2 regions of the Candidatus Pantoea communis genome follow, and region 2 is predicted to be linked to the other one. Evidence: predicted binding sites of a transcription regulator. Region 2 holds the regulator's gene; the other holds the start of a gene.
What was found. The regulator PhoB, encoded in region 2, activates phosphate uptake and scavenging genes when phosphate is short. The targets are predictions, from matches to a motif close to CTGTCATAAAACTGNCNNAT.
Positions count from the first base shown of each region.

Region 1: opgB (phosphatidylglycerol--membrane-oligosaccharide glycerophosphotransferase) is a predicted target of PhoB. The motif match lies at 2,483-2,502, and genes of this name have one in related genera.

Region 1 is NZ_VWXC01000021.1:39,465-49,838, reverse strand. It holds gene opgB (phosphatidylglycerol--membrane-oligosaccharide glycerophosphotransferase) at 111-2,402, opposite strand; gene F3J37_RS22380 (tautomerase family protein) at 2,615-3,004, opposite strand; gene F3J37_RS22375 (LysR family transcriptional regulator) at 3,125-4,048, shown strand; gene F3J37_RS22370 (glycosyltransferase family 32 protein) at 4,022-5,035, opposite strand; gene F3J37_RS22365 (YncE family protein) at 5,452-6,402, shown strand; gene F3J37_RS22360 (histidine phosphatase family protein) at 6,473-7,027, opposite strand; gene F3J37_RS22355 (MFS transporter) at 7,608-9,002, shown strand; gene F3J37_RS22350 (LacI family DNA-binding transcriptional regulator) at 9,080-10,102, shown strand; gene F3J37_RS22345 (nucleoside hydrolase) at 10,115-10,374, shown strand, end outside.
Region 2 is NZ_VWXC01000008.1:111,201-121,574, forward strand. It holds gene F3J37_RS12570 (AAA family ATPase) at 1-3,373, opposite strand, end outside; gene sbcD (exonuclease subunit SbcD) at 3,370-4,581, opposite strand; gene phoB (phosphate response regulator transcription factor PhoB) at 4,779-5,468, shown strand; gene phoR (phosphate regulon sensor histidine kinase PhoR) at 5,484-6,794, shown strand; gene F3J37_RS12590 (PstS family phosphate ABC transporter substrate-binding protein) at 6,887-7,807, shown strand; gene F3J37_RS12595 (cobalamin-independent methionine synthase II family protein) at 7,981-9,084, shown strand; gene brnQ (branched-chain amino acid transporter carrier protein BrnQ) at 9,487-10,374, shown strand, end outside.

The DNA of each region.
Region 1 (10,374 bases), on a different contig from region 2:
ATTTTGCGCGCTACCTCGGAAAAAATCAATGTTTACAATGAGTAACGTGAATGGCTAATAAAAAGGCCTGCGCACAGGCAGGCCTTGGTTTGTGAAAGAAATAGTTCGCGTTACGGCTGTGGAATTATTTTTATCTCTACCATACCGATACCCAATTTACGCGGGTCCTGGCCCGTGATGTTGCCATCGTTGGAGGGCTGGGGCTCCGGCGGTGCGATAACCAAATTGTGGCTGCCGTTGGGGTTACTGAAGTGCAGCGTGGTGGTAGAGAATTCATCACCGAGATTCAGTCTCTGCTCCTCATCACCGACGCGCACCGGGATGGGCCGATGCGCATTAGGGCCATAGGCGCGTGCGGTGATCACTAGATCAAAACGGGCGGGCAACGGATCGACATATTCGATGTTCACTTCCGGTGCCAGATTGGCATTCGACCATCTTCCCCAGCTCTCGGGCCGTGAAATCCCGGTGAAACCTTTCACGCCAGTGGGGGCGCCAGGCACCGTCAGCAGGAAGCTGTCGGCGTTATAGCGAATCGCATTATCTTCCACGCGAATCTGCTGCTCGTTAAGTTGATAAGTCGCGGCACTCACCTCGACTTTCGGGAATTGCGCTTTGCCCTTCCACTGCGGTTTATCGATGCGCGTTACCGTCGGTTTTGCGCCCATCTGGCCCATGGCGACACAGAGATCGGTAGAGAGGGCCAAATCAGGCTGCCATAAGCGGCCCATCTTGAAGCAGTGATCGACCCAGACGAATTTATCCGAGGCGGTAAAGTCCGCGAGCTGGTAGCGCAGTGGAGCAGAATATTCGCCTTCTGGCAGTGGCTCGACGCGATCCTGCCCGACGCGGAACAGAATCGGCAATTTGAAGGTTGATCCCGAGAAGCTGAAGGTGTTTTTGGGCTGATCGATGGTGAAGACATCCATCTTACTGGGGAATTTCCACAGCTGAATGATATCGGCTTTCCATGCCGTCACCTTCTGCGCCATGTCTTCAAACTGAGCCGATAAAGATGTTGAAGAGAGGCCGCTGCGGCCGAGTCCAATTGCCTTATCACCACCCAGAATATCCAGCACCGTGGCACCGTTATCCAGGGTGCTGCGTTTACCATCCAGCACTTCCGCCTGTGGCTCGTCACCACGAATCACCATAAACAGATCGCGGCGCGGCTGCTTAATCAGATACTGATGCGCAGTGTTATTCATGGCCAGATGATCCGAACTGACCACGATGATGGTGTTTTTAAACCATGGCGACGCTTTGATACGCGCAATCAAACGTGCGACATGCTCTTGTGAGCATGCCACAGCGCTGAAGGATTGATTGGGTTTTCCATCGTAGCTGTAACTTTTACGCTGACAGCTGCGCGAGATAAAGCCGTCAGGATGATGGGTGTCCACCGTCAGGGTAAATAAGGCAAACCGCTTTTGCTGACGTGAAAGTTCTTCATACTTCTCAAACACTTCGTCCATCACCGTGTCATCGTAAAAACCCCAGTTGTTGCGGTAGCCAGGATCGGCAACCCGGCTCTTTAACTCTTCTGAACCATACATATGTGCGGGCGAAAAGCCGTGTGACAGCAGGAAGGTGTCCTTGCCCGCAAAGCGTAAATCCGCGCCCTGAATAAACCAGTTTTCATAACCGGAGTTCTTCAGGATATCGCCGAGGCAAATATTCTGTGGGTAGAAGCTGGAAAGCGAGGCCGAGGCGTTGCCATCAAAAGGCGCAAACAGGGGAATACCGCATTGCGAAGCTACCATCCCCGCGATGGTGTAATCGGTGCCTGGCAACTGTTCGGTTTCACTGAAATCGATGCTCTGGTCTTTTTCGCGACTCAGTTCCGGCGCGAGTCCGGGGAAAGCATCTTGATCAAAATAGGTGCGTTCAAGGCTCTCACCGTAGATGTACACCAGGTTAAGTTTGGGTTCGGGAATGGTTTTATTGGGCGTCTTATAATAGTTATCGAAATCAGAGTCGGCCAGACGTGAGTGCGAGGCAATAAGATCTTTCACCTGACGAAAAGCAGGTGTGGTTTGCACCGAACCTGCAGCGCAGGCGATAGCCAGTAAACTCCAGCCTAAATGATGCGGCCGTCTACGGCGGCGTAGCAGCCAGGAAAGCAGGCAAAACAGCAAAAACAGGCCAATGATTAATCCAATGGCGGGCACCACATATTTACTGACGCCGGCACCTGTCAGGCTGTTGGTCAGGGTATACAGCACCGCATCGGTGATGCCATCGCCGGTAAAATAGTTGCTGGCAAACAGCGTGGCATTGAGCACGATAAACAGCGTGAGCAGCACTAAGATCAGGATAAACCAGAATTTATTTCGCCCGGCTTTACAGGAGTAAACGGCGATTGCCGCTAAAAAGAGTACAACCGAAACCAACTCGGACAAGGTTTGATCCTCACATAAATTAGTGACGCCATCCCTGCGCCCTCGGCCCTCTTTGGGGGTTATGCGTCAATTTATATGGGCTGTCACAGTGCTGCAACATAACCACACAGAATTGTGCGGCGGGTTCCGATCCGTTTAAGGCAGGTTTAGATTGACTATGGTTTGACCTGGCAGCAACGCACGCGTCGCTGCCAGAGAGGGGCGAGGAGGGATCAGAGCTTGCCAGTCAGATACTGCGCTTCGCCGTCGGCAAAGCTCCAGTCGCCTTTGCTGTTAGTGATAAAACTGATCATCAGATCGTTGCCCTGCACGCCACAATTTTCCTGCAACTCGCGCGCTAACTCTGCCATGAATAGCGTTTTCTGTTCTTCGCTTCTTGGGCTGGTGTACACGCGTACCATCACCAGGTTATCGGTCCGCTCGAAACCCAGTCCGGTATCCTGAAACACCATTTGATAGCGTTTATTCTCATGAACAATCTGATAGCGATCCCGCGCGGGTACTTTGAACGCGGTTAATACCGCGCGGTGCGCGGCATCAAGCAAGGTACGAATTTCTGATTCAGAACGGCCCTGAATCACATCAAAAGTCAGTAACGGCATAAATAAACCCTCGTTTTTGCTCACAAGATAAGAGTAGGATGTGGCTTTATGCTGCCGCTTGCTGCAGGAAAGAAAAAGCGCGCTGGTTGAAATGATTATTTATTATTTTGAACAATCCATATGAAAGAAATCAAAACTGATGCGCTCTGGGTGCATTTGCACTGGCTAACGGTGCTGGCTGAACTGGGCAGTTTTACTCGTGCAGCTGAACGATTAGATGTCAGCAAAGCGGCCATGAGCCAAAAGATTAAAGAGTTGGAAGAGATGGCGGGGGTGTCACTGGTGCAGCGCACCACGCGCAGCGTGCGTCTGACCTCGGCGGGCGAGAAGCTGGTGGATGAGTTGCGCGATCCTTTCGCGCGCATCGCCCAAAGCTTTTTCAGCGTGCGTGATGAGGCCGGGCCAGTTCGCGGCCTGGTGCGTGTCAGCGCGCCGGTGGCGTTTGCACGTCAGCAGCTGGTGCCGATTATCGGTGATTTTTTGCGAGAGTATCCGCAGGTGCGGCTGCAGTTGGATGTTACCGATCGCTTAGTGTCGTTAGGCAGTGAAGGATTTGATCTCGCCATCCGCCACAGCCAGACATTGCCCGAAACCCATGTGGCGTTGCCGCTGTGTGAGACGCGCGCGCTGTTAGTGGCCTCGCCGGCTTATCTGGCGCAAAACGGTGTGCCTCAGGTGCCAGAATCGTTGCAGCAACATAACTGCCTCTACTACCCGCGTGGTCTGGAATCGCCACAATGGCGTTTCCGCCCGGTGAGTGGCGGCAGTGAATCCGTGCAGGTGAAAATTCAGGGTAATTTTGCCACCAATAACAGCGAATCAATCCGCGATGCCGCGTTGCAAGGGCTGGGCATTGCCATGCTGCCCGATTTCAGCGCCGCGGCGGCGCTGGCAGCAGGCACGTTGCAACAGGTTCTGCCGCAGTGGCAAACCGTGGATGCTTTTGCCGATCGGCTGTGGGTGGTGCGCCCGTATGCGGCACAGGTGCCACGGGCGGTGACCACCTTTATCCACTGGCTACGCGCGCGCTTTGTTGATGGGTGAAGCCAACGCCATCGCCGCATGCGGCTGCATCATCTCACCCAGCAGGCTGCTGCGGTTGTAATTGCCTAAACGCAGGTTGAAGTCGAGGTGCATCTGTTCGTTACCGCTGAGCTTAATCACCGGTGGTGGCGTCATAGGACGCTGGTTGAACAGGATGGCATGTGCAAACGCCTCGCTTTTCCAGCCGCTCAAACGCTGATAATAGTAAGCGTTGGCTTCACATTTGCGCAGATAGAGATTCACCCGACGATATTCCCGCATCGCCGCCTGTTGTGCCAGTGAACCCAACTGCTGCTGAGGTTGATCAATTTTCTGAGTCAGGAGTGAAAAGTCATCGCGCTTGTTGAGCTCGTTGAAATAATTCTGCTCACCCAGATGTTTGATGGGGGCGTATTGCTTCTGCCATTCACGAATAAACGGGTTATTCGGAGCCGCCGCCAGAAACCAGTTTTCAATCACTGGCGCCAGATAATTGACGGTGGAGTTTTCACGATAATAACCAATCACATCCATGCAGCGCTCTTGATGAGCACGATGTACCCATGAGAGATCTTCAAATAACAGCGTGCTGCAATCAATGGCAATACCGCCGTAGCGCAACAGCAGTTCCAGACGAATGACTTCGCTTTTTTGCTGTTCGCTTAATAATGTTGAGGTGAAAATAAAATCAGGTAAAACTTCTTTTACCGTTAATCGATTGAGCAAATAGATATCGTGATCAGGATTATCTTTGCGCAGCTTTTGAATATTTAACATCATGGATTTCGGTAAATATTCATTATCCCAATACATCCACACTTTTTTCGGTATTTCTGGCAGCGACTTTTCGCCAGAAAACAACACGATATTGTCCTCTTCGCTAGGATCGTACTCCGGCGCGCAGAGCGCAGTATGCTGTTTTTTCTGCAGTAATGTCTGGCTGGTAAAAGCGATTCTTTTCCAGTTCTGCCAGAGCGCGAGCGCTGGCTGGAGACGTTTTTTATTCATGGTGCACCTGATTATTGTGATTATGGTGGCAAGGATTCCCTGATGCTGGCAGCTTATGCGCTCTTATGTTTCCTCACGGCTGTGTGTAAAAAGTACGCACATCAGCTTAATAAAGCATTCTGGCCTTAGAGGCTATGACTTTTTTTTTCTTTCAGATAAAACGGAAAATGAAGGATCCGTTAAGGGTAAAATTTCCCGGAAATAATTGAATGGCCGACTGATTTTATAATTAATCATCATTAGGACTATTCCTAATAAAATAACTTGGCCTTGGCGCTGGCTGCGGCTTAGATAAAAAATCCCCGCATTCAAATGGTTTAAAGCGGCTACATTTTTCGCTGGCCTGGCAGGGATTTGCCCCTTCCTGATGCAGGTTAACTACGCTTAGACGAGGTGGTTAACACAAAGGAGGCACTATGCAGCCACACAACCGTGGGTTACTGGCGGTCGATAAGCAGGGGAATCGGGTTCTGTTTCTCGATCCCGACACCTTTGCCGTGCAACAGGAGCTGAATGCGTTTCCGCCGCGTCCGCATGAGCTACTGATGTTGCCTGAGCAAGAGAAAGCCTATGTGCCGATCTATGGTGATGGCATTCATGGAGACAATCCCCACCCCGGTCACAAAGTGGCGGTGATCGATCTACGCAAACGCCAGATCAGCGGTTTTATCGACTTATCTCCGTTGCAGTCGCCCCACAGTGGCCAATTGGGCCGCGATGGCAAAGTCTACCTCTGCTGTGAAAACAGTGCGGCCGTGGCAGTCATCGATCCCTTTACCGATAGGGTGGAAAAAATGATTAAGCTGCCATCGCACAATGCGCATCGTCTGACGCTCTCACCCAGCGGGCGTAAATTGTTCACAGAGAACGAAGAAGACGCCAGCATCACGGTGGTGGATCTGTGCGAGGCAGAAGGGCGCATCATTGACAACATTCTGCTGCCGGGGCCGATCTCCGGTATCGCGGCCTCGCCGAAGCATCCTTATCTGGTCGCTAGCGCGGCCGACGCGCCGTTACTGTATGTGGTCGATCGCCAAAGCCATCGTATTCGCCAGCGCATTAAACTCACGGCCCATCAACAGCCCTGCCAGGTGGTACGTTTTAGCGCCAACGGTGAGCGATTGGTAGCAATTGGCGATCAGGAGCCGCTCATCACACTGTTTGATGATTTACTCAATCCGTTGGGGGATGTTCCGGTCGGCAACAAACCGATGGATGGCTGTTTTAGTGCTGATAATCGAACACTGCTGATTGCCAATGAAGGCGATGGAACATTGAGCGTGATTGATTTGCTGCAAATGAAAGTGGTAGCGACCCCGAACGCCGGAAAAGGCTGTGAGGTGCTGAGTTACTTCCAGTTGAACTGACGGCGGGGCATCTCCTTGTGGCAACGTTCGTCAGGCACCTGATCGCGACGTTTGATTGGACGTAACAGGGTTAAATAAACGGGCGATGGTAAATCGCGCTGCTCCAGTGGCGACTGCTGGCATGTTTTTCCGCCTGCCAGCCGCGTTTACGCAATTCCCGGGCGATCATTTTGTTCATGATGCCGTGCCCCACCAGTAACACCGTTCCCTGTTTTGATAACGTGACCAACTTATCTGCCGCCTGACGCGCCCGTGCTCGGGCATGAGTCAACGATTCCACATGCCCGGCGTAACCGCATAACCATAACAGTCGCAAAAGAGCGAGCCAAACGGTCAGCGGCAGGTGCAGGCGTTCGAACGGCAGCAGCGGAATGGCCACTTCACTGAAAACCTCATCCACCTCATGCGGTTGCAGGCCGAGACGCGTGAGCGATGAACGCGCGCGGGGTAGCGGGCTGGAGGCGATCACGCGGGCCATTCGAGCGATGGCCATACTGCGTGGCGGCGGCGAGTCGCAAATGTCGGCCAGGTCATAGCCTTCACACCAGTCGGCCAGCGCTCGCGCAGTAAAGCGCCCGCTGACCGGATGGTCAGGTTTACCGTGTCGCATGAGGATGATGGTCATAGGCGCCCTGTGTGATTTTTACCCAGTGTAATGCAGGTGATAGCTGAACCGCACTGGCGAAAGGGTTTTAAGATTAATTCGCAATTGTCATTAAAGCTTAACTGATTTGTGCGAAAAAAAGCGCGATGAAGGATCAGCCACAACTCAGCTAATGATAAGCAACGCTCGTTAATTGCCTTGAGGTTAATGCGCTGCTGTTGGTTTGAATGAGCTGTAATGTTATGAATTAACGCCATTTTTGCTTTCTAATCCCGAGCTATAGTGAAGATAAATTAATTATTTTCACTTTTATCACTTGATTTATCTACGCGCGTAGATAGACTGTGTCCACAGTGATAACTCACGGTGCCAGAGACAAAGTTGGCCTTGAGATGACGTGGTTACATTTGCCTTACTAATGCGATCGATGAAAAAACATCGACGAGAACAGGCGAATGAGTGAATTCCAACACCAGGGAGTTCTTTTGACTTTCATCCAGGTTTGCCTACTGAACGTCTTCACCGGGGAGTTCCGCTTGTTGCAAGGGAACCGTCCCACGGAAGGGCGTTTGCTGTTTTCACCTATTTCAGGGAAAAGGTCATGACGGTACATCAGTCCGTTTCGCAACAAACTTCACTGAGCACCTCTTCAGCTGCTGACATGCGGCTGGAAACCTCTTCTGGCCGCAAAGATTTCTGGCGCGCCACCTTCTCTTGCTGGCTCGGCACGGCAATGGAGTATGCGGATTTCGCACTCTATGGCCTGGCAGCAGGCATCATCTTTGGCGATGTGTTTTTCCCCAATGCCACACCCGCTATGGCGCTGCTCTCCAGCTTTGCCACCTGGTCCGTCGGGTTTATTGCACGTCCAATTGGTGCGCTGCTGTTTGGCTGGATCGGTGACCGCAAAGGTCGCAAGACCGTGATGATCGCCACCATCATCCTGATGGGCGCATCGACAACCTTGATTGGTCTCATCCCTTCTTACGCCACGATCGGCGTCTGGGCACCCGCTTGTCTGGTGCTGTTGCGCTTTACCCAAGGGTTGGGCGCCGGTGCGGAACTGTCTGGTGGCACCGTGATGCTGGGCGAATATGCCCCGGTTGCGCGTCGCGGTCTGGTCTCTTCCGTGATTGCCCTCGGCTCGAATAGTGGCACGCTGATCGCTTCGCTGGTGTGGCTTGCCGTGATTCAGATGGATAAACAAACCTTGCTGGATTGGGGATGGCGTATTCCGTTCCTCAGTAGCGTGCTGATTGCCGTGGTCGCGTTATGGCTGCGTCGCCATCTGCGTGAAACCCCGGTGTTTGAGCGCCAGCAGGCGCAACTGCAGGCAGAGCGTAGCGCCACATTGCAGCATGCCGCCGCCGAGGTTGATACCCGCAGTTTCTGGCAGCGCAGCCGTGCGTTCTGGACGATGGTCGGCTTACGTATCGGCGAAAACGGTCCTTCCTATCTGGCGCAGGGCTTTATCGTCGGTTATGTTGCGAAAGTGCTAATGCTCGATAAGTCGGTGCCAACGACGGCGGTGTTTATTGCCTCGCTGCTGGGTTTCCTGATTATTCCGTTTGCCGGTTGGATGTCTGACCGCTTTGGCCGCCGTATCACCTATCGTGGTTTCTGTCTGCTGCTGATGATTTACGCCTGGCCGGCATTCAGCCTGATGGACAGCCGTGACCCGGCGATTGTGATCCCGGTGATGGTCGTGGGCATGGCGCTGGCTTCCCTCGGTATTTTTGGGGTGCAGGCCGCGTGGGGTGTGGAAATGTTTGGTGTCAAACACCGTTACACCAAGATGGCGGTGGCAAAAGAGCTGGGGTCTATCCTTTCTGGAGGGACAGCACCTTTGGTGGCTGCGGCGCTGTTATCGTTCACCGGACACTGGTGGGCGATTGCCGTGTACTTCTCGGCGATGGCGACCATCGGTTTTCTGACCACGTTTGTGGCACCGGAAACGCGTGGGCGCGATCTGAATCTACCGGAAGATGCGATCTGACGCGCAACACGCTGTAAGTGAAACAGTGCCATTGGCCGGTTATTCCGGCCAATGGCACTCATGCAGAGGCAAGAGCATTGGCGAAATCCCCAGGCGGAAATGTAACACGTAGCGATGTGGCGAAAGCCGCCGGCACCTCAGTGGCGGTGGTGAGCTACGTGATCAACAACGGACCGCGCCCGGTGGCGGAAGCCACGCGGCTGCGCGTGCTGGAAGCAATTAAACAGACGGGCTATCGACCGAATGCGGTGGCGCGAGCATTGGCATCCGGCAGCACCAAAACCTTTGGCCTGGTAGTGCCGAATATCAGCAACCCCTTCGTGGCTTCGATGGCGCATATGCTGCTGCAGGAGTCGCTGGATCACGGTCACGTGATGCTGCTGGGGGATGCCGGAGATGATCGCAAGCGTGAGCTGGAACTGATTCAGGGCTTGCTGAATCGTCAGGTGGATGGCCTGTTTTATACCAGTGTCGACCGCCACCCATACATTGATGTGATTCAGGCCAGTGGTACACCGCTGGTGATGCTGGATCGCGTTGCCCCCCGTCCTGGCGTGAGCATGTTGCGGGTCAATGAGCGCGAGGCCTCGCGTCAGGTGACTGAACATCTGCTCAGCCACGGTTATCAACAGGTTGGCATGATCAGCGGTCCGCTGGAGATGTTGAATGCCCAGGATCGTATTCAGGGCTGGCGCGATGCCATGGCAGAAAAAGGCCTGCAGGCAGATGAAGCCCTGATTTTCCCTGCCAGCTACTCGCGACAAGGCGGTTATGACGCCACAAAACGTATGATTGCCAGCGGACAGGTGCCGCGCGCGCTGTTTACCAGCAATGAGGGCCAGGCGATTGGCTGTATCCGTGCGCTCTCTGAACACGGTTTGCGCGTGCCGCAGGATGTCGCCCTGGTGTGCTTTAACGGCACCGATCAATCTGCATTCCATGTCCCGACATTGACGACGGTACGTCAACCGCTGCGGGAAATGGCACGCAGCGCTATCGCCATGCTGAAAAATGGGGATGGCGAAGCCCAGCTGGCAGAGTTCCCTCACCATCTTGAAATCGGTGAGTCCTGCGGCTGCCTGCTTACTCAACAAAAATAAACCTATAACATTATGAAAAGACTGATTATTGATTGTGATCCGGGAAATGGAATTGCAGGGGCGAACACCGATGACGGCCTGGCGCTGGCACTGGCGTTGGCATCACCTTCGCTGTCGGTTGAACTGATTACCACCGTCACTGGCAATACGCCGAGTGCGGTAGGGGCGCAGGTTGCCAAAGATTTACTCCAGCGATTAGGGCTGAATATTCCCGTAGTGCAGGGCGCGTTGCAGGCACTCCGCGAAGACCCCGCCCCCTGGCGCGCACGCCT
Region 2 (10,374 bases):
GCGTGGCATCGGCCTGCCAGGTATCGACCACTTCCAGCTCCAGCTCATCGGTGACACGGCGTTGCAACAGGTAGCGTCCGTGTAAGCGATCCAGCTGACGGTTCGCCAGCCATACCAGATGATCGAGCGTTAATCCCTGGGCGAAGCGGCGGAATTTATCGCCTTTGGCTGAACCGATTAAATCATTCAGGCGACCCAGTTGCGTCAACTCCACCTCGTCATTGGCAATCTGCGTCAGTAATGATTGCTGCTGCTGACGCTGTTGGGCATCACTGTGCAACTGCTGCTGCGCTTCACCCTGCTGACGGGCATTGTCGCGCAGGGCCAGACGCAGGGATTCCAACTGTTCAGTGATACCCGCCGCCACTTCGTCACTTAGCGTGGCAGGGCGCTGTTGCTGATGGGCAGTGACGCGCTGCGCCAGCTGTTGGTGCAGGGTAATCTGCTGCTGACGCTGTTGCTCCAGGGCTTGCAGATGCTGGCGCAGATGCTGAATGTCCTGTTCGTCCAGCAACGCGCTGCGCAATGTCTGCTCGTCGGCGAAGTCGCTCTGCTGGAGTGCGCTGTTAAACGCCGTTTCTGCCGCCTGCATACGCAGATGCATGGCCTGAAGTTGGCTATCAATTTGCTCACACTGACCATTCAGGCTGTGCAGCTGGCTTTGTGCCTGCTGCCACAGTTGTAACTGCTGCGCCAGCGCCTGTTCGCACTGTTGCAGCAAGGCCTGCTGCTGCTGACGCGCAACGCTCACCTGACGATCGCCAAACAGTTGCTGACGCTGCTGCTGCTGTTCTGCGTGCTGCTGTTGCAGGCTGCTGAGCGCGTGCTGCAATGTCTCCAGCTGCTGCTGCTCGCGCGTCAGGTTGCTTTGCAGGTTGTTCTGCTCGCTGTCGGCTTTAACCAACTGCGGCTGTAACTCAGCCAGCAAGCGCTCACTCTGCTGCCAGGCTTGCCAGCGCTGCTGCAACGTAGCCAGCCAACTGGCACGGGCATCGCGTTCGGGCAGCGCAAACTGATGTGCCGTAAGCTGCTGTTCCAGCTGCTGCGCTAACTGCTGCCAGGCGCTATGTTCCTGAGTTTCCCGCTGATTAAGTTCATCCAGCGTTTGCTGCAGGTTGTTCAGTTGCTGTTGTGCCAGCAGTTGGGCGCTATGCTGCTGCTGCCACTGTTGTTGCTGTACCAGATGCGCGTCTTTGGCCTGTTGTAACGCTCGCGCCGCATTTTCGCGCTGCTGCAGTTGCTGCTGCTGCGTGGCTTCCTGCGCATCCTGCTGCTGTTGCCACGCCGTAAAGACTTCCTGCTGATCTAACGTGCAGGTAAGTGCCAGCTCACCGCTGAAAGCTTGCCACTGCTCGCGCGCCACCGCGAGTTGCTGTTCGAATTCGGCAATCTCCTGTTGCAGCACCTGCTGCTGCTGCAGCGACAGCTTGTGCTGTTCACTTTTCGCCGTGCCTGATTCTTTGAGCTTGTTAACCCGCGCTTCCTGTGCCGCCAGCCGCTGTTGGTTTTCACCCGGTTGTAATTGCTGATACTGCGCAATAGCCGGATGCTGGCACGAACCGCACAGCGGGCAGGGCTGATCGGGCTGCAGCCGGGCGCGTTCATCAGCCAACTGTGCAATGGTGCGCTCCAGCTCGCAGATTTTGCGCAGATCGAGCAGCGTCTGGTTCTCACGTTTGTAATCGTCGCGCAGTGCCTGCAAAGCACGTTCGTCTTGCTGATGCTGTTGCTGTAACAGCGTGAGTTTTTGTTGCCGCTGGTGCAACTGCGGCTGCAGCGACTGCCAGCGTGCCGCTAATAAGCTGAGCTGGTGGCGTGCCGCGCGCTGCTGTTGATGCTGTGTCAGCGCGTCACGCAGTGAGGTGCTGCTGATTTCAGTCTCAAGTGAAGTGAGTGCCTGCTCCGCTTGCTGACGTTGCTGGCTGGCCTGCGTCTCAGCCTGCTGCAGAGGTTGTAACCTGCGATTACCTTCGGCAATCGCCTGCTGCTGCTGGGTCAGTTGCGCGTTTTGCTGCTGCTGTTGCGCACGAAGTTGTGTCAGCGCCTGCTCGCGTTCATCGAAACGGGCGATATCAGCTTGCCAGCGCGTCAGTTCTGGCCCCCAGTCTGCTACCGCCGCTTCACGGCTGCGAAATGTCTGCTGTTCTGCCAGCTGCTGTTGTAAGCGCTCACGGGTTAGCAGATGCTGACTGAGCGCGATCTGGCTTTGCTGCACTGTCTGTGACTGTTGCGCATGCAGGCGCTGCTGCTCCGCCAACTGCTGTACGAGGCTGGCGAGCTGTTGGTCGAGCGGAATCACCTGTTCGGTAAGCAAGGTTTCCAGCTGCTGCTGATCGGCGAGTGCCTGCTCACGCGCCTGTTGTGCCGCCTGATAACTTTTTTCACCCTGCTGCAGCGCGGTTTGTGCATTTTGCTGCTGCGTGTGGAGCTGCTGTGCCTGCTGGGTTGCGAGCTGGTAATCTTGTTGCAACTGCTCACGCTGCTGAAGTTTTTCTCGCAGCTTTTCAGCCGGTTCCGCGCGCGCCAGGCGTTGGCGATCGCTCTCCGCCTGCTGCCATGCCTGTTCGGCATCCTGGTTCGCCTGTTCGACTTGCTGCTGCTCCTGCGCCAGCTGTTGCGAGTGCGTCAGCCACTGTTGTTGCTGTTGCGCTTGCTCAAGCTGCTCGCTCAGCGTTTTTTCCTGCGCCGTTAAGGCTTCAACCTGCTGCATCAGCTCTGTGCGACGCGTCTCATCCAGCAGCATCATGCCGCCAGCGCGGGCGCGCAGTGTCTCCAGATCGCTGCGTGCGGTGCGCCAGCGCTCGTAAATCTGCATCGAGATTTGGCCGTAAATTTCGGTGCCGGTGAGTTCTTCCAGCAGTTCGGCGCGTTCGCCCGGCCTGGCGTTGAGGAAGGCAGCGAACTGGCCTTGCGACAGCATCATTGAACGGGTGAAACGGTCAAAATCGAGGCCAGAAAGGGTTTCGATGAGCTTGAGTTTGTCACCCACCTTATCGGCCACAATCTGGTTATCCGCCACGCGCGCCAGCTCGACACGCGGTGCCTGCAATTTGCCATCCGCCTGGCCGCGTGCGCGGTTCTGGCTCCAGAAGGCGCGCCAGGCTTCGCCTTTGATCTCAAATTCCACTTCTGCCAGACATTCGGCGGTGTCGCGGGTGATCAGTTCGTTTTGTGTTTGCGACAGCACGCCAAGGCGCGGCGTCTGGTGATAGAGCGCCAGGCAGATAGCATCCAGCAGTGTGGTTTTCCCCGCGCCGGTCGCGCCGGTAATGGCAAACAATCCGTTGCTGGCAAAGGGTTCACGGCGGAAATCGATAAACCATTCACCGCGCAGCGCATTGAGGTTTTTAAAGCGTAACGTCAGGATTTTCATGCAGACGGGTTCTCCAGCGCGGCGAGGGTGGTGCGGAACAGTTGCGTGAGTTGCTCGGCTTGTTCGGCATCTAACTGATCTTCCTGCGCCAGACGGCGGGCGAACACTTCTTCGACTTTCAATTCGCTTAGCGTTTCATTATCCATGCGTGCCAGGCTGCGCTGACGCTGTTCGCGGCTGCGGCGTACCAGCAGCACTTCCACCGGTAGGGCTTCGGTCAGTTGCTCAACACGGCGCTGCAAATCGCTGAGATATTCTTGCGTGGTGATTTCAATATCGAGCCAGACGGGCTGCTCGCGATCTCCCTCGCTAAATTCGCCCAGCTGTTGTTCGATCTCCGCCATTGAGCCTTTCAACATCTGCATCGGCTGGAACTGCGGGATCGGGAGGGGAGTGACGCTATCCAGCTGAGCGCTGAACTCCAGCAGGAACACGCTCTTTTCGCGGCCCAGTTCGTCAAAACTGAGCGGAATCGGTGAGCCGCTGTAGCGAATATGTTCGCTATCGGCAATGCGCTGGGCACGGTGAATATGGCCAAGGGCAATGTAATCCGCGGCGGGAAACGCCTGCGCCGGGAAGGCATCCAGCGTGCCGATATAGATATCGCGCACCGAGTCGCTTTTCGTCACACCAACGGTGGTGAGATGACCGGTGGCAATGATGGGAAGTGCGCGATCTGCCCGCTCGGCCAGCGCTGCGGCATAACACTGCTGATAATGCTGCTCAATCGCTTCCAGCAGTGATATCTGCTTCTCGCGCCCGGATTGCCCCGCCTGGCTGCGCAAAATATCGCGCGGACGTAAATAGGGAATCGCGCACAGTAACGCGCCCGGCGTGCCATCGCGTTGATGCAGCGTCAGCACCTGCTGTTCGCCTTGTGGCGTGGCGCTGGTGATCACTCGCGTACTTAAACAGGCGAGTAACTCGCGTGATTCATTCAGGGTCGCGACGGAATCATGGTTGCCCGCCAGCACAATCAGCTCACAGTGCGTCGGCTGTAGCGCCACCACGAAGCGGTTAAACATTTCACGCGCATAGCTCGGTGGCGAACCGGTATCAAACAGGTCTCCCGCGATGATTAAGGCATCCACCTGATGCTGGGTAATCTGTGCCAGCAGCCAGTCCAGGAAGGCCTGATGCTCGGCCGCCCGGCTTTTGCTGTAAAAGAACTGACCGAGATGCCAATCCGCGGTGTGAATGATGCGCATGAATACTCCCTGCTTCGTTAAGCGAAGGCGAATTATAACCTCTTCAGATCGCAAAGAAAAAAAAGCGATAATCGTTGTCACATTTCTGTTTTTTAACTATTTATCATAGGTCGGGTTTTTCATAAAAGTGTCATAAAACTGACGCATAATGGCGCCGCAAATCCCAGTGACCTATTGTCACAAAAGCAGGAGTTATAATGGCTAAGCGCATTTTGGTTGTGGAAGACGAAGCTCCCATCCGTGAAATGTTATGTTTCGTGCTGGAACAGAATGATTACCAGCCTATTGAGGCAGAAGACTATGACAGCGCGATTGGTAAGCTGATCGAACCCTGGCCTGATTTAATTCTGCTGGATTGGATGTTGCCTGGCGGCAGCGGTATTCAGTTTATTAAACATTTGAAACGTGAAGCCATGACGCGCGACATCCCGGTGATGATGCTGACGGCACGCGGTGAAGAAGAGGATCGCGTACGCGGTCTGGAAGTCGGCGCCGATGACTACATCACTAAGCCTTTCTCACCGAAAGAGCTGATGGCACGTATCAAAGCGGTGATGCGCCGTATTTCACCGATGGCGGTGGAAGAGGTGATTGAGATGCAGGGCCTGAGCCTGGATCCTTCCTCACATCGCGTGATGTCGGAAAGTACCCCGCTGGAAATGGGGCCCACCGAATATAAATTACTGCACTTCTTTATGACGCACCCGGAGCGTGTTTACAGCCGCGAACAGCTGCTGAACCATGTATGGGGCACCAACGTCTACGTGGAAGATCGTACCGTTGATGTGCATATCCGTCGTTTACGTAAAGCACTGGAAGTATCTGGCCACGATCGCATGGTTCAAACCGTACGCGGAACAGGGTATCGTTTCTCTGCCCGCTACTAAACGGAGTCTTTTACCGTGCTGGAACGACTCTCCTGGAAGAGATTATTGACTGAGCTGGCGCTGGTCTGTTTGCCCGCGCTGGTGCTTGGTCTGTTGTTCGGTTATCTGCCCTGGCTACTGCTGATCGCGGTGTCGGGTGTGATGTTTTGGCACTTTAGAAATCTGATGCGTCTGTCGCACTGGCTGTGGGTCGATCGTTCCATGACGCCGCCCGCCGGTCGCGGTAGCTGGGAGCCCTTGTTCTACGGCTTGTACCAGATGCAACTGCGTAATCGCCGTCGACGTCGCGAGCTGGGTAACCTGATTAAGCGCTTTCGTAGCGGCGCGGAATCCCTGCCGGATGCAGTGATCCTGACCACCGAAGAGGGCACCATTTTCTGGTGCAACGGGCTGGCACAACAGCATCTCGGGCTGCGCTGGCCGGAAGATAATGGCCAGAACATCCTCAACTTGCTGCGCTATCCTGAGTTTTCCCGCTATATTCGCCAACGCGATTTTGACAAGCCGCTGACGCTGGTGCTGAACAATCAACATCATATGGAATTCCGTGTGATGCCCTATAGCGAAGGGCAGTGGTTGATGGTGGCGCGCGATGTCACCCAAATGCACCAGCTGGAAGGGGCGCGGCGTAACTTCTTTGCCAACGTCAGTCATGAACTGCGTACGCCGTTAACGGTGCTGCAGGGCTATCTGGAGATGATGGACGATGCGACGATGAACGAGCGCACGCGCGGCAAGGCGTTGCATACCATGCAGGAGCAAACGCGCCGCATGGATAGCCTGGTGAAACAGCTGCTGACTTTGTCACGTATCGAGGCCGCACCGGCTATCGATCTCAAAGAGACGGTGGATGTTCCGGGCATGCTGCAACTGTTGCAGCGCGAGGCGGAAACGCTGAGCCAGGGTCGGCACAGCATTCATTTCCGCACCGATCCGCACCTCAAAGTCTTCGGTAATGATGAACAGCTGCGCAGCGCCATTTCCAATCTGGTGTACAACGCGGTGAATCACACGCCGGAAGGGACGCGCCTCGATATTAGCTGGCTGCGTAACAAAGAGGGCGCGGAGTTCAAAGTGTGCGATAACGGACCGGGGATCAGCGAGGAGCATTTGCCGCGCCTCACCGAGCGTTTCTATCGGGTGGATAAAGCCCGATCGCGCGCCACCGGGGGCAGTGGCTTAGGGTTGGCGATCGTTAAGCATGCATTGAGCCACCATAATGCACGGCTGGAAATCACCAGTATTCCGCATCAGGAAACCTGTTTTAGTTTCGTGCTGCCGCCACGTTTGATTGTGGCGAAGAGCGTGCACAGTAAGGTCAGTTAAGCACGATGAAGTGGCGCAATTGATTGCGTGATGAATCGCGGCGCGACAGAATGTGCAGTTCAATGTTCCTGACCTGATTTGCGGAAGACCTGATGAGATCGCTGTTGCTGTTCACGTTGCTGCTGTGCTCTACGCTGGCACAAAGCCAACAAACCATGCTCACCGGCAATTTGAGCAGCGTCGGTTCCGACACCCTCGGCTATCTGATGACCTTATGGGGCGAGGATTTCAGCCGCCAGTCACCGGGCGTTAACGTTCAGGTACAGGCGGCTGGATCCTCAACCGCACCCACCGCGCTGGCGGCAGGCGCTGCCCAGCTCGGGGCGATGAGCCGCCCGATGCAAATTGATGAACGCCAACTGTTTACCACGCGCTACGGCTATCCCCCGCTGGCGGTGCCGGTGGCGATGGATGCGCTGGTGGTGGTGGTCAATCAGGACAACCCGCTAACGCGTATCGATCAACCGCAACTCGATGCCCTTTTCTCTGTCACTCGTCTGTGTGGTGCACACTCGGTGCCGCAGCACTGGGGCGATCTTGGCCTCAACCAGGGAGATTGGGCGCGACGCAGCATTCAGCGTTTTGGCCGTAATTCGGCATCAGGTACCTGGGGCTTCTTCAAACAGCAGGCGCTGTGTAAAGGGGATTTCCGCTCGGACGTCGCGGAGTTTCCCGGCTCGGCGGCGGTGGTGCAGGCCGTCGCGGCAACACCCAACAGCATTGGTTATGCCAGTTTTGGTTTTCACTTAAGCGGCGTGAAGATGGTGCCCATCGTCACTGCCAGCGGCGATAGCGTGATGCCGGACGCCGAAACCATTCGCAGCGGCCGCTATCCGTGGTCGCGTCCGCTCTATATTTACGTCAATAAAGCGCCGGGCAAACCGCTGCCGCCGCTGGTGAATGCGTTCCTGCATCAGGTGTTATCACCTGAAGGGCAGCGCCGGGTAACTGAAGCCGGTTATTTGCCACTTTCCGAAAGCCAGATGGCCCAGGCACGTGCCGCCATTGAGTAAAATGGAAGAACGAACATCCGATCATGAATTTTATTCATGTCACCTGAATTTTCTTCCATTGCCCAATTTGTTTCAGCATGTCACTCTTTCTGGACATATAGCCATCCAGATGGCTATAAATAACCAGATGAAATTATACCCTGACGCAATTATGCGTTTAGCCAGGAGTGAACATGCCACAACAACAACCGTTCCGTGCCGATACCGTCGGCAGTTTTCTGCGTCCTGCGGCGATCAAGCAAGCGCGCGTGCAGTTTGCCAATGGCGAGATCACGGCTGAGCAGCTGCGTCAGGTAGAAGATAAAGAAATCCGCCATGTGGTCGAGCAGCAACGCGCTAACGGCCTGCAAGTGGTCACCGACGGCGAGTTCCGTCGCGCCTGGTGGCACTTTGACTTCTTTGGCGATCTGCAAGGCGTTGAGCTATTTGAAGCGGAGCAGGGCATCCAGTTCAACGGCGTGCAAACCAAAGCGCACGGCGTGAAAGTTACCGGCAAGGTGGCCTTTAATCCACATCACCCGATGCTGGATCACTTCCGCTTCCTGAAAAGCATTGCGGGCGACGCCGTGGCGAAAATGACCATCCCAAGCCCAAGCGTGCTGCACTTCCGTGGTGGCCGTAAAGTGATCGATGCCACCGTCTATCCCGATCTGAAAGAGTACTTTGCTGACCTGGCGCAGACATACAAAGATGCGATCGCGGCTTTCTACGCGGCGGGCTGCCGTTTTCTGCAGCTGGATGACACTGTTTGGGCTTACCTGTGCTCTTCGGATCAGCAGCAGCAGATCCGTGAGCGCGGTGAAGATCCGCAGGAACTGGCGCGTATTTACGCTGAGGTGCTGAACAAAGCGCTGGAAGATAAACCGGCTGACCTGACCATTGGTCTGCATGTGTGCCGCGGCAACTTCCGCTCAACCTGGATTTCCGAAGGCGGCTATGAGCCGGTGGCCGAGATTCTGTTTGGTCAGGTGAATATCGATGCTTACTTCCTCGAATATGACAACGAGCGTTCCGGTGGTTTTGAGCCGCTGCGCTTTATCAAACCCGGCCATCAGCAAGTGGTATTGGGTCTGATCACGACTAAGAACGGTGAACTGGAAGATCCGGAGCAGGTGAAAGCGCGCCTGCAGGAAGCTTCTCAGTTTGTGAGCCTGAACCAGATTTGCCTCAGCCCACAATGTGGCTTTGCCTCGACAGAAGAGGGCAACAGCCTGACGGAAGCGCAGCAGTGGCAGAAGATTCGTCTGGTGGTCGATATCGCCAATCAGGTGTGGTGATGCTGTAAACTTGTGCAAACAGGCGCGTAAATCGCGCCTTTTGTGCATTTAAGAGCCCGGTTTTGCGAGGAGATCTCCCGTGATGCGGAAACTTTAAGCAAATCATCTGAGGTGTTTTCACGCTATTCCCCGCTGATACACTGCTTTGTGTCACTTTATTGTTATATCCTTCTGGTTTTCCGATCCCGTATTGCCTTTCTTCGCTATAAACGTTTTAATTTGCGCCGTTGTCGATTTATCCCTCTGCGAACAGAAGAAAAGTAGATTAAATCACCTGCGCTTTAACGATTAGGCCCGCATAACGCTCTGAACTCATCAGATAAGCCTTTGTTTTTGTGCATGCAGAGGACAACACGCACTCAACTTCCACCGCAACATCAGCTACAGGCAGTACAGAAGTTTATGACACATCGTTTAACCTCCAAGGATATCCTGGCGCTGGGCTTCATGACGTTTGCCCTGTTCGTAGGCGCAGGAAACATTATCTTTCCACCGATGGTGGGGATTCAGTCTGGCGAACACGTCTGGGTTGCCGCTTTCGGCTTTCTGATTACGGCCGTTGGCTTGCCGGTGATGACCGTTATCGCCCTGGCGCGCGTGGGCGGCGGCATTGATGCCCTCAGCTCGCCAATTGGTAAAGCCGCAGGTCTGCTGCTGGCAACGGTTTGCTATCTGGCAGTGGGCCCACTGTTCGCCACGCCGCGTACGGCGACCGTGTCGTTTGAAGTGGGGATTGCTCCGCTGACCGGTGATGGCGCGCTGCCGCTGTTTATCTACAGCCTGATTTATTTTGCGCTGGTGATTGGCATTTCCCTGTATCCTGGCAAATTGCTGGACACTGTCGGCCACTTCCTCGCTCCGCTGAAAATCGTGGCGCTGACCATTCTCGGTCTGGCAGCACTGCTGTGGCCGGCCGGTGGTATCGCGCCTGCTACGGCTGATTACCAGCGTGCGGCCTTCTCCAGCGGCTTCGTTAACGGCTATCTGACGATGGATACGCTGGGTGCGCTGGTGTTTGGTATTGTTATCGTCAATGCGGCACGTTCTCGCGGCGTTGAAGATGCGAAACTGCTGACCCGTTACACCATGCTGGCGGGCGTGATTGCCGGTGTTGGCTTGACGCTGGTTTACCTGAGCCTGTTCAAACTCGGTTCTGGCAGTGCTGGCCTGGTTGATCAGAATGCCAATGGTGCAGCGATTCTGCATGCGTATGTGCAGCAGACCTTTGGCGGCATGGGCAGCTTCTTCCTGGCAGCACTGATCTTCGTGGCCTGCATGGTGACGGCGGTT